Regions from separate parts of the Promicromonospora sp. Populi genome, predicted to be linked through region 1. Evidence: predicted binding sites of a transcription regulator. Region 1 holds the regulator's gene; each other region holds the start of a gene.
What was found. The regulator LexA, encoded in region 1, represses DNA repair genes until DNA is damaged. The targets are predictions, from matches to a motif close to TCGAACANNTGTTCGA.
Positions count from the first base shown of each region.

Region 1 (5,772 bases):
CAGCTCGTGCCAGTACGCGGTCGGCAGGTCGAGAACGGTGATCCCGAGCACGCCGCAGCGGTCGAGGAACAGGTCGGGGCGGCTGATCATGTCGTCGTCGCGCAGGACCAGCGTGGCGCCGCTGCTCAGCGTCGGGAAGATCTCCTCGACGCTGGCGTCGAAGCTCAGCGACGCGAACTGCAGCACCCGGTCGCCCTCCCCCAGTGAGAACTGCTCGGCGGACACGCGACTGAACTCGCGCAGCGAGTCGCGACCGATGAGCACACCCTTGGGCCGACCGGTGGAGCCGGAGGTGAAGATGACGTAGGCCGGCTCGTGCTGGGACACGCTGTCGGGGAGCGGCAGCACTCCCTCGGCGGTGACCAGTGCCCTCGGCCGGGTCTCCTCGACCATCATCCGCAGGCGGGGCTCAGGGTAGGCCGGGTCGAGGGGCACGTACCCGGCGCCGCTGCGCAACGTGGCCAGGAAGGCCACGACGGCGTCCCGGCCGCGCGGCAGGCGCACACCGACGAGGTCACCCGCCCGCACGCCGGCTGCGGCCAGCCGGTCCGCCGTCTCGGCGACCCGGGCGACAAGGCCCGCGTAGGTCAGCTCCTCGGCTCCGTCGATCAGTGCCGCGGCGTTCGGTGTCCGCCGGGCCTGTGCGGCGACTGCGGCCCAGAGGTCCACCACGGACGCAGGGGCCTGCGCTGTCTGAGTCACCGGACTCCTTCTTCAGTTCGCTGAGGTGCTGTGCGGGACGCAGCGTCACAGAACTGGTCGAAAGCATCCGGGGGATAGCTCGCGGATGTCCCCCACTTGAACAGGGCCTAAACGGTCAAATCAACCCCCTCGCGGGCACGACAAAGGCCGCTGACCTGGCCTTTAACCAGGTTCAGCGGCCTCCACCACCGAGGATCAGCCGCTCTTGCGCCGGAACATCTTCTGCACGGGGCCGGTCGTCTCCGAGCCGTGCACCGCACCGGTGTTCACGTCGCCCGCGGACGTGCGCTGCCGAGCCGCGTTCTTGCGGTCCAGCGCCTCCTTGAACCGCGCCTTCGCATCCGTGCTCGGCGCGGTCGGGGCCTTGGGCTCCTCAGCGCCCTGGACCTCGGCCTCCTCGGCATTGGGCTTGTCGTCCGTCACACCGATCACCTCCTCTTGTTTCGGGGGTCCCTCGATCGGGTCCGTCGTCTGCCCAGCCTGCACCACCTAGCGCCAGGCTGCCAAAGTTTTACGAAACCTTGTGCCGCTCAGGCGTCAGGCCTGGGCGGCGGCCCGCTCCGCGCGCTCGGCACGCAGCGACGTGATGGCGCTCTCGAAGTCCTCGAGCGAGTCGAACGACTGGTAGACGCTCGCGAACCGGAGGTAGGCCACCTCGTCGAGCTCACGCAGCGGGCCGAGGATCGCCAGGCCCACCTCGTAAGCGTCGATCTCGGCGCTGCCGTTGCTCCGCAGGGTCTCCTCGACCCGCTGAGCCAGGATCGCGAGGTCGTCGTCGCTCACCGGACGGCCCTGGCACGCCTTGCGCACCCCCGCGGCGACCTTGTCGCGGCTGAAAGGTTCGGTGGCGCCGGAGCGCTTGACGACGGAGAGGCTCGCCGTCTCCACGGTGGTGAACCGTCTGTTGCAGTTGGGGCACTGCCGTCGGCGCCGGATCGACAGGCCGTCGTCGGCGGTCCGCGAGTCCACCACGCGCGAGTCGGCATGGCGACAGAACGGGCAGTGCATGCTCACTCCTGCGTGGTCGACCACCGACCGGAGGCCTCCGGTCGCGCCCCGACCGTAAGCGGGCAAACCACCACCTTGCAACATCGCCGCAACATTTGACGGCGGATTGTGGCTTCTGGTCACTCCTAAGGGCTCTGGTCACTCCTCGGGGAGGAGCAGCAGCTCACCGACCCGCAGCGTGCCCGACGACATCCGGTTGAGCTCCTGCAGCCTGCCGACCGCCGCCCGGACGTCCTCGCCCGGCTCCGCGACCTGCCGTGCGAAGCCCCAGAGCGTCTCCCCCGGCCGCACCGCGTGCACCCGAACTTGAGTGGGCTCACCGGCGGTACTGGCGACGGCGGTTGCCCCCCACGTCACCATCGGCGCGACCAGGAGCATCGCCAGCAGCACCAGGACCGCGCGACCGCGGCGCGTGAGCCGCAGGCCGGCCAGCCCGAGCCGGTCGGCGAACGTGCGCGGCTCCTGCCGGTTGTACGCCTGCCGGGGGTACGCCGGGACGGCGACCAGCCGGGGTGCAGGTGTATGCGCCTGCCCGAACGTCGGGCTGTACTGCCTCAGCGGGATCACGTCCCCCATGGCCCCTCCTCCGAGTTTCGCGAATTCTTCATACACGCGTTCGTCGAACGCACGTACCATTGTGTAGCACGGGACACCGTCGATGTCGAGACACGCTCGAACATTCGTTTGATGGATGTGAGTTTGTGATCTAGAGTGGGTCGCGCAGGGGAGAACATTTGTCGGAACGGGAGGGGCACGGGCATGACGGGACGGGACGGGACCAGCGACACGAGAGCGGTCGACACAGCGCACTCCGGCGTCGCCACGCTGGACGCGCCAGGCGACAAGGCGGTCGCTGACGTACACGCGATCTCGCCGACCGACCGCCTGACCGAGCGGCAGCGCCTGGTGCTGGACACGATTCGGCAGTCGTTCGAGACGCGGGGCTACCCGCCGTCGATGCGTGAGATCGGCGAGGCCGTCGGGCTGGCCAGCCCGTCGAGCGTCAAGCACCAGCTCCAGATGCTCGAGAAGAAGGGCTTCCTGCGCCGCGACCCGAACCGGCCGCGCGCGATGGAGCTCGTCGAGCCGCTGGCGGAGCAGGTCGACAAGCCGACACGCGGTGAGATCCACTGGCCGGAGCCGCGGCGCAGCGGCCAGGTCCACTGGGGCGGTTCGGTGCCCGACGACGCCAGCACCCCGCCGCCGTCGTACGTGCCGCTCGTCGGCCGGATCGCGGCCGGTGGCCCGATCCTCGCCGAGCAGGTCGTCGAGGACGTGTTCCCGCTCCCCCGCCAGCTCGTGGGTGACGGTGACCTGTTCCTGCTCAAGGTCGCCGGCGACTCGATGGTCGACGCCGCGATCTGCGACGGGGACTGGGTAGTGGTGCGGCAGCAGAACGTCGCCGAGCAGGGCGAGATCGTCGCGGCCATGCTCGACGGCGAGGCCACGGTCAAGACGTTCAAGCAGACCGACGGGCACGTGCTGCTGCTGCCGCAGAACCCGGCCTACGAGCCCATCCCGGGCGACGAGGCGCGGATCCTGGGCCGCGTGGTAGCGGTCCTCCGCTCCCTGTAGACCGCTCCCGGACGACGAGAACGGGGTTGTGTTCGGATGCCGACCTGGCACGAACACAACCCCGTTCTCGTCGCACTTGGCACGACAGTCAGTCAGAAGCCGAAGCGTTTCTGGACCGCGCGGACGCTGTCCGCGGACGCGCGCAGGCCTGTCAGCTCCTCGTCGGACATCGGGACGCGCACGTTGCCCGTGACACCGCGCCCGTCTACCAGTGACGGCACGGACAGGCAGACGTCACTGATGCCGTAGTAGTCGTCCAGCAGCGAGGACACCGGCATGATCCGCCGTTCGTCGTTGAGCACCGCCTCGATGATGCGGGTAGCGGCCAGGCCGACGGCGTAGTTGGTGGCCCCCTTCCCCGCGATGATGCGGTAGGCCGAGTCGACCACCTCGTGGTGCACCTCCGCGCGCATCGCGGCGTCGATCGACCGGGCGTCGCCCACCGGTTCCCAGTCGAGCAGCGGTACGCCGCCGATCGAGGCGGAGCTCCACAGGGCGATCTCCGAGTCGCCGTGCTCGCCCGCGATGTACGCGTGCACGTTCCCGACCGCCACCCCGCACCGCTCGGCGAGCACCACCCGCAGCCGGGACGAGTCCAGGACCGTGCCGCTGCCGAAGAGCCGCTCCCGCGGCAGACCGGAGATCTTGAGCGCCGCGTAGGTCACTACGTCCACGGGGTTGGTCACCATCAGATAGGTCGCGTCGGGCGCGACGTCGACCAGGCCCGGCAGGATCGTGCGCATCAGGCCGATCGTCCCCTCAGCGAGGTCGACCCGGCTCTGCCCGGGCTTCTGCTTCGCCCCGGCGGTCACCACCACGATGTCGGCGCCCTCGCAGACCGCCACGTCGTCCGAGCCGATCACGTGCGCCTGGGGCGTGAACATCAGGCCGTGCTGCAGGTCGAGCACCTCGGCCTCGACCTTCGACCTGTCCACGTCGAGCAGGGCGATGGTGCGCGCCGCTCCGCGGGCGAGCGCGGCGAAGGCGAGCGTGGACCCGACCGCTCCGGCGCCCACTACCGCGAGCTTGGTGGTGGGAGAAACAGAAGGACCGTCCGACGGTGCTGTCATGCCTCCAGGCTAGGTGTCGAGCCGCGCGAGGGCGGCGCGGACCAGGGCCGGGTCGTTCGTGGGCCAGAAGCCGGGCATCGACTTGGTGAGGAACGACGCGTACCGCGCGGTCGCGAGCCGGGGATCCAGGACGGCCACGACCCCCCGGTCGTCCATGCTCCGCACGAGGCGGCCCGAGCCCTGCGCAAGCAGCAGTGCCGCGTGCTGCGCGGACACCGCCATGAACCCGTTGCCGCCCGCCTGCTCGACGGCGCGGGCGCGCGCCGCCTTGACCGGGTCGTCCGGGCGCGGGAACGGGATGCGGTCGATCAGCACGAGCTGGCACGACGGCCCCGGCACGTCCACGCCCTGCCACAGCGAGAGCGTGCCGAACAGGCAGGTGGCCGGGTCCTCGGCGAACTGCCGCACCAGGGTGGGTAGCTGGTCGTCGCCCTGCGCCAGGATCGGGAAGTCCAGGCGTTCGCGCATGGCCTCGGCCGCCGCGTTGGCCGCGCGCCGGGAGGAGAACAGGCCGAGCGTGCGGCCCCCGGCTGCCGTGATCAGCTCGGCGATCTCGTCGAGCTGCGCCTCCGTGGTGGGTTCCCGGCCGGGAGCGGGCAGGTGCCGCGCCACGTACAGGATGCCCTGGCGCGGGTAGTCGAACGGGCTGCCGGCGTCGAGGCCCTGCCACGGCGGGGCGTCCTGACCCTTCAGCCCGAGCGTGCCGGCGACGGCGTCGAACGTGCCGCCGAGCGCGAGCGTGGCCGACGTGAAGATGCCTGTCGACTCGCCCAGCAGGTGCATCCGGATCAGCCCGGCCACGTGCAACGGCGCGGCGTGCAGGCGCGTCACGTTGTCGCCGAAGCTGCCCCAGCCGTTCTCCGGCCGCGAGCACCACAGCACGTCGGCCGTCGTGTCCGTCAGCGCCATGCGCTCGGCCGTCTCGAAGAGCTGCAGCATGGCGCCCTGCGCCATCTTGAGCCCCGGGTCGGGCTGGCCGGCCTCCTTCGCCGCGGCCCCGCCCGCGTCCGGCTTGAGCGTGCTCAGCACCTCACGCGCGGCGTCACGCACCCCGCCGACGGCGGTGCGCAGCGCGTCCGGCAGGCCGTCCGGGAACCGCTCGGCGGGCGCCGTGACCAGCAAGGTCCCGAGGTCCTGAGCTGCCTTGTCGAGGGCGTCGGTGTTCGTGCCCGCGTGCCGCCGGGCCAGCCGCGCCGCGTTCTCCACCGAGGCCATGGACAGGTCGACGGTGGCCGACGACGTGACGCGGTCCGTGAGCTCGTGCGCCTCGTCCACCACCACGACGTCGTGCTCCGGGAGCACGCCCGGGCTGCCCGTGGCCGCGATCCCGAGCATCGCGTGGTTGGTCACCACGACGTCCGCGTCGCGGGCGGCGGCCCGCGCGTGGTCCGGGAAGCACTCGGCGAGCATCGGGCAC
Region 1 covers NZ_CP163528.1:290,460-296,231, reverse strand. Annotated here, with positions in the region: gene AB1046_RS01345 (amino acid adenylation domain-containing protein) at 1-702, opposite strand, end outside; gene AB1046_RS01340 (DUF5302 domain-containing protein) at 898-1,125, opposite strand; gene nrdR (transcriptional regulator NrdR) at 1,240-1,710, opposite strand; gene AB1046_RS01330 (LysM peptidoglycan-binding domain-containing protein) at 1,849-2,286, opposite strand; gene lexA (transcriptional repressor LexA) at 2,536-3,285, shown strand; gene AB1046_RS01320 (L-lactate dehydrogenase) at 3,378-4,355, opposite strand; gene AB1046_RS01315 (ATP-dependent DNA helicase) at 4,365-5,772, opposite strand, start outside.

Region 2 (5,772 bases), 1.2 Mb from region 1:
CGGCTGTGGATACGCAGGGCCGCCCGGTGGCGGCCGCCGGTAGGATCGTTGCAGCACGGCAGGGTCCGCTGCTCGCCACCGCGTTCCACCCCGAGATCACGGGGGACACGCGCGTGCACGGGTTGTTCGTCGGCATGGTTGCGGGCGGCTGAGCGGTTCTCCCGCTACCGTTCGACCCCATTGAAAGAGCAATCGGAAAAGCTAAAGGAGTCAGGTAGAGGCATGTCAGGTCACTCCAAGTGGGCCACGACCAAGCACAAGAAGGCCGCGATCGACGCCAAGCGCGGCAAGCTCTTCGCGAAGCTGATCAAGAACATCGAGGTCGCGGCACGCACGGGCGGCGGCGATCTTGCCGGTAACCCGACGCTGTTCGACGCGGTCCAGAAGGCGAAGAAGTCGTCGGTCCCGAACGACAACATCGAGCGCGCACTGAAGCGTGGCTCGGGCGAGGGCGCCGACGCCGTCGACTACCAGACGATCATGTACGAGGGCTATGGCACCAACGGCATCGCCGTCCTGGTCGAGTGCCTCACGGACAACAAGAACCGCGCGGCCTCCGAGGTGCGCCTGGCGTTCAGCCGCAACGGCGGCAACCTCGCCGACCCGGGTTCGGTGTCGTACATGTTCTCCCGCAAGGGCCTGATCGTGGTGCCCAAGTCCGAGGGCGTGGGCGAGGACGAGGTCATGCTGGCCGCGCTCGACGCCGGCGCCGAGGACGTCACCGACCAGGGTGAGGTCATCGAGGTCCTGACCGAGGCCACCGACCTGGTTCCGGTCCGTACGGCCATCCAGGAGGCGGGCATCGAGTACGACTCCGCCGACGTGATCTTCCACCCGTCGATGCAGGTCGAGGTCGACGTCGAGGGTGCGCGCAAGATCATGCGGCTCATCGACTCGCTCGAGGACAGCGACGACGTGCAGAACGTCTACGCGAACTTCGACGCGAGCGACGAGGTCATGGCGGCCCTCGACGACGAGGAGTGATCCGCCCGCTGGTCAGGACGGGATCGCTGGTCGGGACAGGCTCGCTGGTCGAGCCTGCGGGGACCACGCCCGGCGTCGTGAGAATCTGACGCCATGCGCGTTCTAGGGGTCGACCCCGGCCTGACCCGGTGCGGCATCGGCGTCGTCGACTCCCTGCCCGGCCGCCGGGCACGGATGGTCGCGGTCGGCGTGGTCCGGTCCGACCCGGACCTCTCGACCGACCTGCGGCTCCTGAAGATCTCCGAGGGCCTGGACGCGTGGCTCGACGAGCACGTGCCCGACGTCGTGGCGGTCGAGCGGGTCTTCGCGCAGCACAACGTCGGCACGGTGATGGGGACCGCCCAGGCGGCGGGCCTGGCCATGGTGGCCGCGGCCCGCCGGGGTGTGCCCGTCGCCCTGCACACGCCGTCCGAGGTGAAGGCGGCGGTGACCGGCTCGGGGCGCGCCGACAAGGCGCAGGTGACGACCATGGTCACCCGCATCCTTGACCTTGACGAGGCGCCGCGGCCCGCCGACGCCGCCGACGCGCTGGCGCTTGCGATCTGCCACCTGTGGCGGCCGTCCGGCGCCCTCCAGGGCGGCGACCGGCACGAGCTGACCCCCGCGCAGCGGGCCTGGGCCGCGGCGGAGCAGGCCGCCAAGCAGCGTCCCCGGCGCTGACGAACCGACGGCGTGGCATCGGCCGGCGGACCGGCCGGGCTTGTTAGGGTTCTCGCACGAACGTTCGAGTGGGGCTCGACCGGCAGGACAGCCGAGAGCACCCACGCAGGACCTGAGAACAGGACCCGAGAAGGGGGAGCCCGTGATCGCCTCGCTGACGGGGACCGTGGCCTACGTGAGCCTGGACCGCGCCGTGGTCGACGTCGGCGGCGTCGGTTACCTGGTGCACGCCACGCCCGCCACGCTGGCCGGGCTGCGGGTCGGCGAGACCGCTTCCGTCGCCACGAGCATGGTGGTCCGCGAGGACTCGATGACGCTGTACGGGTTCGGCGACCCCGACGAGCGCGACGTGTTCGAGGCCGTGCAGACCGTGTCCGGCGTCGGGCCCCGGCTGGCGCTCGCAATGCTCGCGGTGCACACGCCGGACGCGCTGCGCCGCGCAGTCGCCGGTGACGACCTCGCCGCGCTGACGCGGGTGCCGGGCATCGGCAAGAAGGGCGCCCAGCGCATCGTCCTGGAGCTGGGCGACCGGCTCGGGCTGCCGACGGGCGCCCCCCTGGCGGAGGCCCCGACGGGCTCGACCGCCGGAGTCGCTCCCGACCATTCCGAGCGGGTGGTCGAGGCCCTCGTCGGCCTGGGCTGGCCTGCCAAGCAGGCCGACGACGCCGTGGCGAAGGTGCTCGCCGAGGCGGGGACCGACGCCGTGGCCGCCGACGAGGTCTCCAGCACCCTGCGTGCCACGCTGAGGGTGCTCGGCGGACACCGTGGGTGAGGTTTCGACCGGCACGGACGGCGGAGGCAGCCGGATCGTCGCCCCGAGCGCCGACGAGATCGAGCGCGCCGCCGAGGCGGCGCTGCGGCCGAAGCGGCTCGACGACTTCGTCGGCCAGCGGGTCGTGCGCGACCAGCTCTCCCTGGTGCTGCAGGCCGCGATCGCACGCGGCAACCCGCCCGACCACGTGCTGCTGTCCGGCCCGCCTGGCCTCGGCAAGACGACCCTGGCCATGATCATCTCCGGCGAGCTGGAGTCGCACATGCGGCTCACCAGCGGCCCGGCCATCCAGCACGCGGGCGACCTCGCCGCCGTCCTGACCTCGCTGGAGGAGGGGGACGTGCTGTTCATCGACGAGATCCACCGCCTGGCCCGCCCCGCGGAGGAGCTGCTGTACGTCGCGATGGAGGACTTCCGGGTCGACGTCGTCGTCGGCAAGGGGGCCGGTGCGTCCGCGATCCCGCTCGCCCTGCCGCGGTTCACCGTCGTCGGCGCCACCACGCGCTCCGGCCTGCTGCCCGCCCCGCTGCGCGACCGCTTCGGGTTCACCGGGCACATGGACTACTACTCGCCCGAGGAGCTGGAGCGCGTGATCCTGCGCTCCGCCGGGCTGCTCGGCGTGCACCTCGACCACGCCGCCGCGCACGAGATCGCCGGCCGCTCCCGCGGCACCCCACGCATCGCCAACCGGCTGCTGCGCCGGGTACGCGACTGGGCACAGGTGCGCGGCGACGGTCGCCTCGACCTGCACGCCGCGAAGTCCGCCCTCGAGGTCTACGAGGTCGACCTCATCGGCCTGGACCGGCTCGACCGCGCCGTGCTCACCGCCCTGTGCACGCGGTTCGGCGGCGGACCCGTGGGCCTGTCCACGCTGGCCATGACCGTGGGCGAGGAGGCCGAGACGGTGGAGACCGTCGCGGAGCCGTACCTCGTGCGCGAGGGCTTGATCGGCCGCACCCCGCGCGGCCGCGTGGCCACCCCCGCGGCCTGGGAGCACCTAGGTCTCACGCCGCCCGCCCAGGCGCCCGGACACACCACCGGGACCCCGGACACGGGAACTTTGCTCGACCTCTGACGTTGTCCTGGTGTTGCCCACCGCACGGGCACTCGAGGATCCACACCCGAGCACTACACTGGGTCGGATCCTCGTCGTACTTGCGCGACGCATGCCTGCGCAGCACATCCGACCCAGCAATCGAATAGGACTATCCACTGTGGACGCCTCATTCCTCATTCTCATCGCTCTCCTCGTCGGGGTCATGTTCTTCATGTCCTCACGCACCCGCAAGCAGCAGCGCGCGGCGGCGGAGTTCCGAAACAACCTCGTGGCTGGGGACAAGGTCATGACCGCGTCCGGCATGATCGGCACCGTCGTCGACGTCGACGACGAGAACGACCAGGTGACCATCGAGTCCTTCCCGGGCAACCCCACCACCTGGCTCCGCGCCGCCATCTCGAAGAAGATCGAGGAGCCCGTCGCCGACGACGAGGACACCGACGAATCGTCCGATGAGTCCGACGTCACACCGGACAGCGAAACGGCAAGTACGATCAGCCCCGACGCGACCACCGTTCCCGACGACCTGTCTGACCTGGACACCGCCAAGCGCGAGTACCAGGAGCAGCAGCGACGGGATGCGGACGCGGACGGCAAGTGACGGCCGCGCCGTCGGGTAACTAACCCGGTCGGCGCCGAACCCGCACCGGACCTACCCTCCGGCGCGCACACGAGAAGAGACAGACGTTGGCGACTGACACCCGGCGCTCGCGGCCGGTTCGCACGATCGTGCTCCTGACGATCTTGACGATCCTGCTGCCCTTCGGCGCCCTCTTGGCTGGTTGGCAGTTCGACGGAAAGTCGGACGACAATCTGGACGGCGCGAGCCTGGCCCCCGCACTGGCGCTCGACCTGCAGGGCGGCACCCAGATCATCCTGGAGGCCGTCACCTCGGACGGGTCAGAGGTGACCCCCGAGGCGCTGGAAGAGGCAATCGGTGTTATCCGGCAGCGAGTGGACGCCAACGGCGTCGCCGAGGCTGAGATCGCCAGCCAGGGCAGCAACCAGATCGTGGTGGAGATCCCGGGCGAGGTGGACGACGAGACCGTCGCCCTGATCTCCCAGCCCGCGCAGATGAAGTTCCGCCCGGTGCTGACCATCGGCAGCCCTCTCCCGACGACGCCGCCGTCGGCCAGCCCCTCCGCCAGCCCGTCGGCGAGCGCTGAGGCTGAGGGCGGCGACGCTGCCGCCGGTGCGCTCACCGACGAGGAGCTCGCCGAGCAGCAGGCCGCGATCGACGCGGCGACGGACCCCTCGGACCTCGCCCAGATCACGCCGTCGGTCCAGGCCGAGTTCGACGCCCTTGACTGCACCAACCCGGCGAACCTCGAGGGTGGCGGGGGAGACAACCCGGACCTGCTGCTCGTCACCTGTGACGCCACCGGTCAGGCGAAGTACATCCTGGGGCCTGTCGAGGTGGACGGGACCAACATCGCGAGCGCGAGCTCGGGCCTGCGGACGGGTGCGAACGGCACCGTCACCAACGAGTGGGCGGTGCGGCTCGAGCTCAACAGCCAGGGCACCGAAGAGTTCCACGAGACGACGTCGCGCCTGAACACGCTGGAGAGCCCGCGCAACCAGTTCGCGATCACGCTGGACGGACTCGTCATCTCGGCGCCGTCGCTGGACCCCGGGGTTGTCATCACTGACGGCCGGCCGGAGATCTCCGGCTCCTTCACCCAGGACACGGCGGCCACGCTGGCCAACCAGCTCAACTTCGGCTCGCTGCCGCTTACCTTCGAGGTGGACGGCCAGAACCAGATCTCGGCGACGCTCGGCGCGGAGCAGCTGCAGCGCGGTCTGTTCGCCGGCCTCATCGGTCTGGCCCTGGTGGTCGTGTACTCGATGTTCCAGTACCGCTCGCTCGGTCTGCTGACCGTGGCCTCGCTGGTCGTCGCGGGTGCGATGACGTACGTCGTGATCGCGCTGCTGAGCTGGGGCATCGGCTACCGCCTGTCCCTGCCGGGTATCGCGGGTCTGATCGTCGCCATCGGTTTCACGGCGGACTCGTTCATCGTGTACTTCGAACGTATCCGGGACGAGCTACGCGACGGCAGATCGCTGCGGCTGGCGGTCCAGCGCGGCTGGATCCGTGCCCGCCGTACGGTGCTCGCCGCGAAGGCCGTCAACCTGCTCTCGGCAGTGATCCTGTACTTCATGACCGTCGGCGGTGTGCGCGGCTTCGCGTTCACCCTCGGCCTGACCACGATCATCGACATCATGGTGGTCTTCTGGTTCACGCACCCGGTCATGGAGCTCCTCTCGAAGGTTCCGTTCTTCCGCGACGGGCACAAGGCGT
Region 2 covers NZ_CP163528.1:1,463,299-1,469,070, reverse strand. Annotated here, with positions in the region: gene pdxT (pyridoxal 5'-phosphate synthase glutaminase subunit PdxT) at 1-152, shown strand, start outside; gene AB1046_RS06510 (YebC/PmpR family DNA-binding transcriptional regulator) at 223-984, shown strand; gene ruvC (crossover junction endodeoxyribonuclease RuvC) at 1,078-1,644, shown strand; gene ruvA (Holliday junction branch migration protein RuvA) at 1,787-2,416, shown strand; gene ruvB (Holliday junction branch migration DNA helicase RuvB) at 2,409-3,491, shown strand; gene yajC (preprotein translocase subunit YajC) at 3,583-4,074, shown strand; gene secD (protein translocase subunit SecD) at 4,161-5,772, shown strand, end outside.
Region 2: a site for LexA is predicted at 1,697-1,712, ahead of ruvA (Holliday junction branch migration protein RuvA). Genes of this name have one in related genera too.

Region 3 (5,772 bases), 530 kb from region 1:
CTCGGTGTCGTCGTCGGCCGCGCGGATCCGGGCGCGCACGCTCGCCGAGCTGCAGGACGCCGAGGCGACCGCCCGCAACCTCCAGGCGCGGCTCACGGCGATCCGTGAGGTTGTCACGGAGCTCAAGGACCTGGCCGACGAGAACGTGCGCTCCAAGGAGCAGGCCCAGCGGGCCGCCGTCGAGCGCAGGGCCGAGATCCAGCGCCTGATCGCGGAGCAGGAGCGGCTCACCGTGCGCATCGAGCGGCGTAAGGACGCCGCTCTGGAGGGCATCCGGGAGAACGAGCAGGAGCTCAGCTCCATCGAGTCGGACCTCCAGGACATCATCAGCAGGCAGCGGGCGCGGGACGAGCGCCTTGCCCAGCAGCGGGCTGAGGAAGAAGCGGCGTCGGGCGGGTCGTCCGACGGGGGTTCCGGAGGCGGCGAAGCTCCGGCCGGCGAGTCGCCCGGCGGCAGCGTGTCGTTCCTCAGTTATCCGACGGCGAACCCGTTTGTCACCTCCTCCTACGGGATGCGGTTCCACCCCGTGCTCCAGTACTCCCGCCTGCACGCGGGTACCGACTTCCGGGCGTACTGCGGCACGCCGATCCTGGCCGTCGCCGACGGCACTGTGCTGTACGCGCGCACCCTCGCCGGCCTGGGCAACCAGGTGCTCATCGACCACGGCTACTCCTCGGGCGGCAGCAGCGTGATGACGAGCTCGAACCACCTGACGTCGTTCGCCGTCTCGTCGGGACAGCACGTCTCGCGCGGTGAGGTGATCGGCTACTCCGGCACCACCGGTACCTCGACGGCCTGCCACCTGCACTTCGAGCTGTACATCAACGGTTCGACCGTCGACCCGATGACCTGGCTGTGATCACGCGGTAAAAGCCTGGTCCACCCAGGTGAGGCGCGTAACCTAGGACGTCGCGCCGCCCGCACGGGGCAGGCTGTACCAGCAGACCCCGGAGGGAGACCCATGGCCAAGAAGAACGACGACCCGCGCAAGATCGTGGCGAACAACAAGAAGGCCCGTCACGACTACGTGATCGAGGACGTCTTCGAGGCCGGGCTCGTACTGTCGGGTACAGAGGTCAAGGCGCTGCGGATGGGGCGGGCGTCCCTCACGGACGGCTACGCCAACATCGATCGCGGCGAGGCGTGGCTCGAGAACGTGCACATCCCCGCGTACTTCCAGGGCACGTGGAACAACCACGCGCCGCGGCGCCGGCGCAAGCTCCTGATGCACCGCGAGGAGATCGACCGGCTGGCGTCGAAGTCCCGGGAGAAGGGGCACACCCTGATCCCGCTGTCGCTGTACTTCCTCGACGGCCGCGCCAAGGTCGAGATCGCGCTCGCGCGCGGCAAGAAGGAGTACGACAAGCGCCAGACGCTGCGTGAGCAGCAGGACATGCGCGAGGCGCAGCGGGCGATGCGGGCCAAGGAGATGCTCAGCTGACCTGCCGGGCTGACCTGTCGGCTCTGGACTGCTGTTAGCGAAATAACGTTCCTGTCTGGGGCGATGTGACCTAGACTGGTGACGTTCCGCACGGGTAGTACCCGGGTGGGGCAGTTGAAAACAACATAGGGGCTGATCGGTTTCGACGGTGGTCGTGCTTCGAGGAGAAGCGGGCCGAGGATGCAGGCTTATCTCGTAAACGATGCCTGCAAACACATAGTTGCCGATAACTCGCGCAACGAGTTCGCCCTCGCCGCCTGAGCGAGCCCGAACTCCGTCGGCCTGGGAAATGCTTCCGTCCCAGTAGCCGGCGTCATCTAGGAAGCCACTGCTCGTAGCTCTCGTCATCGGGGCTACGGGAACATTTAGATGGCTGGGCCTGTCCGCGAACGTGTCTGTGCGAGTGCGGGGGCCGAGAAAATCCATAGCAGACTGCGCCCGGAGAAGTACTGGAAAAGCGCCACCGGACCCGGGTTCGATTCCCGGCAGCTCCACCCCTATGTAGAAGGCCTCGCCGGCAACGGCGGGGCCTTCGTTGTTTCTGCGGCTCTGTCGCGTGGGTCAGGCGGAGCACTCGTCCCACGTTCTGCTATGAGCAGAGGTCGGTCGCTTCCCGAGGCGTATCGAACAGGTGTGCGATACGATGATGTCATGACGCGGACAGGTGAGGTGCCACCCAGAACGGCCGACGGGCACGACCCGTCCGTGCCGTTCGACGGCGTGCCCACCGGCGTGCCCACCGGCGCGGCCGAGGTGCGGGCGGTGCGCGAGCTGTTGGCGGGGATGATCCTGCCAGGCGGTACCGACACAACGTCCTCCGTGTCGAAGCAGGTGCAGGCCGAGTGGGTGGACCTGCTGGGTGAGCTGGAGGCCCTGAAGAATGCTGCGACGGCGACGCAGGCGCGGCTGGCTGTGGCACTGGAGGTGGCTACGAAGGCCGAGGAGGCCAGGCAGGGTGTTGGGGCGGTGCGGCGTGGTCGTGGTGTGCCGAGCCAGGTGGGTTTGGCGATGCGGTGCAGTCCGCATGCGGGTACCTCGTTCCTGGGTACCGCCCGGGTCTGGCTGACCGAGATGCCGCACACGTTCGACGCCCTGCGCACCGGGGTGCTGTCCCAGTGGCGCGCGACCCTGCTGGTGCGCGAGACCTCGCATCTCTCGACGGAGCACCGGGCGCGGATCGATGAGGAGGTCTGCGGGCCGGCGAACCTGGTCGTGCTGGCCCGGATGGGTACCCGGCGGCTGGTCGCCCGGATCAAGGAGCTGGCCGCCCAGCTCGACGTGCACGCGTGCGTGAAGCGCAACGCGCGAGCCGTATCGCAGCGGCGGGTCTCGGTGCGTCCCGCCCCGGACCTCATGGTGTACCTGACCGCACTGGTGCCCATGCAGCAGGGCATCCAGGCGTACGCCCAGCTCAAGGCACACGCGGATGCGACCAAGGCCACCGGTGACGAGCGCGGCACGGGGCAGATCATGGCGGACACCCTGATCGAACGGGTCACCGGCCGCGAACCCGGACACGCCGACGAGGTCCCGGTCACGATCAACCTCCTCGTCTCCGACGACACACTCCTGGCCGGCGGGGACAGCCCTGCCGTCGTTCTCGAGGGTGCCGCTGCAGGGGTAGGCACTGTTCCAGGCCCGGTGGTGCGGAACCTGGTCGCGCACGCGATCGACGCCGACGCCGCGTGGCTGCGCGCGATCTACGTCGACCCGAACGGCCGGCTGCTGGCCACGACGTCGACGTCACGGTTCTACCCCGATGGTCTGTCGGCGTTGCTGCGCGCCCGCGAACAGGGCATCTGCGCCACCTCCTGGTGCGACGCGCCCGTGCGGCATATCGACCATGTTGTTCCGCACGGCGAGGGCGGCGAGACCAGCCTGGCGAACGGGCAAGGCCTGTGTGCCCGGTGCAACCATGCGAAGCAGGCACCCGGATGGAGGCAGAAGGTCAACGAGATCGACGGTCGGCATGCAGTGGAGACGACCACCCCCACCGGGCACACTGCTGTCTCCGTTGTGCCCGCACCGCCCGAACCGGCCAAGCCCACCGGGCAATACTTCACGTCGATTGCGCCTCGGCCGACGGACCTTGTAAGTGAAGAAGTCCACGACACTGCCGGGCAACTGACACCGGCGTGGACCCCGGCCGTCGGCCTTGCGGGCCCCCGGCCGGGACATATCCCTCGCAGCCGGTACAGCATCGGCTGCACCGCCGCGCCCACCCGCAGCGCGATTGCCTACCGCCCACCTGGTCGGCGTGGACCCTCCCGCCACGGGCGCCGGCCACGGTCCCGACCCGATCTCGTCTGGGCACATACGCGCTGAGCCGGTTACCGCCACGAGCTAACCATCGCGGTGGCGCATCGGCGTGCCCGCCCTGTCGGCGCGACGGCGCGCTAGGGTGACGCCGTGCACGGCCCCGGAGATCCTGGCCTCGTGCCCGAGCCTGTGTCGACGCAGGTGTCGGGCGGCCCGGTGCTGCTCCTGGACGGCGCGCGAGTCGTGACCGACCCGGCCCTGCGCCCCGCTGCGCGCTGGTGGCGCCGGGTCACCGAGGAGGCCTTCGGTGTCGACCTGGTGCCTACGGCGACCGGGGTGAGCCCGGCCACCGTCGTCTTCGCGCTCGCGACCGACCTGCCCGCCGGGGGCTACCGGCTCGAAGTGCGCGCGGTGGCGCCCCGTCCTGAGCCTGTCGACGTGGCGGATGCCAGGCTCGCGGCCGGCAAGGCACCGGCCGGCAAGGCACCGGCTGGCAAGGCACCGGCTGGCAAGGCACCGGCTGGCAAGGCACCGGCCGGCAAGGCACCGGCCGGCATCGCGCCGGGAGCCGTGCGTATCGAAGCCGCCGATCTCGCCGGCGCGCACGCCGCTGCCCAGACCCTGCGTCAGCTCGCCGGACCAGCGGCCTACCGCCGCGCGCCTACGGCTGGGCCTCACACGGGCGACGCCCCGCCCCAGCTCATGCTTCCCGAGATACACATCGAGGACCACCCCCGCTTCACCTGGCGCGGTGTGCTGCTCGATGTCGCCCGCCATTTCCTGCCCAAGCACGACGTGCTGCGGTTCATCGACCTGGCCGCTGCCCACCGGCTGAACGTGCTGCAGCTGCACCTCACCGACGACCAGGGCTGGCGGGTGCAGGTCCACCGCTACCCGGAGCTGACGCGCACCGGTGCTTGGCGCCGCGAGTCCACGGTCGGCACCTGGCGCACCGGATCGAAGGACGGCCGCCCGCACGGCGGCTTCTACACGCAGGACGACCTGCGCGAGATCGTCGCCTACGCCCGCGACCGGGGTGTGACGGTGGTCCCGGAGATCGACGTGCCCGGCCACGTCGAGGCCGCCGTCGCCGCCTACCCGGAGCTCGGCACGCGCAAGGACCGCAGCGGCGTCCGCACCACCTGGGGCATCAGCCAGGACGTGCTGGACCCGTCCGAGGGTTCGCTCGCCTTCTTCCGGCACGTGCTGGACGAGGTGCTGGAGGTCTTCGAATCGCCGTACATCGGCCTCGGCGGCGACGAGGTGCCGCCCACTCTCTGGCGTGAGTCGCCCGCCATCGTCGAACGTGCCAAGGACCTGGGCCTGTTCGGGCCCGACGGCGCCCCCGACGCCGCGCAGCTGCACGGCTGGTTCATCGCCCGCCTGGCGGAGCACGTGTCCGCCGCCGGGCGTCGCGCCGTCGTCTGGGACGAGGCAGTCTCGCCCGGGCTGCCGCGCGACGTCATCGTGACGTCCTGGCGCGGTTACGCCCAGGGTGCCGCGGCGCTGGCGGCCGGGCACGACGTCGTCATGGCACCCGAGCAGGCCGTCTACCTGGACCACCGCGCGGGGGAGCACCCGGCGGAACCGATCCCGGTCGGCTTCCTCCGCACGATCGAGGACGTCTACTCCTTCGACCCCTTCCCGCCCGCCGTCCAGTCGTTGAGTGCAGGCCGGCAGGCCTCGACCCCACAGATAGCCGGCACTCAAAGACGGCCCGGGCGGCTGCTTGGAGCCCAGGCCGAGGTCTGGACCGAGCACCTCGACAGCGCGCGGCGCATCGACTACGCCGCCTTTCCCCGGCTCGCTGCTTTCGCCGAGGTCGTCTGGTCACCTCCGGCAGGCCGGGAGCCAGGCTCGGCGGCGTCCAAGGAGTTCCTGGACCGGCTGGAGCGGCGCCACCTGCCGCGGCTGGACGCGTACGGCGTCGAGTACCGACCGCTCTCCGGGCCGCACCCGTGGCAGACCCGCCCCGGCGTCCAGGGCTACCCGCGCGACCTGGCGGCGGAGACCGCCGTCGGGGGCTGGGCCGGGATCGGCGGCTGGCGGGAGGACGGCGGTGCGGAGAACCT
Region 3 covers NZ_CP163528.1:4,987,545-4,993,316, forward strand. Annotated here, with positions in the region: gene AB1046_RS22615 (peptidoglycan DD-metalloendopeptidase family protein) at 1-859, shown strand, start outside; gene smpB (SsrA-binding protein SmpB) at 962-1,441, shown strand; RNA gene ssrA (transfer-messenger RNA) at 1,570-1,938, shown strand; gene AB1046_RS22630 (DUF222 domain-containing protein) at 2,225-3,766, shown strand; gene AB1046_RS22635 (beta-N-acetylhexosaminidase) at 3,878-5,772, shown strand, end outside.
Region 3: a site for LexA is predicted at 2,065-2,080, ahead of AB1046_RS22630 (DUF222 domain-containing protein). Genes of this name have one in related genera too.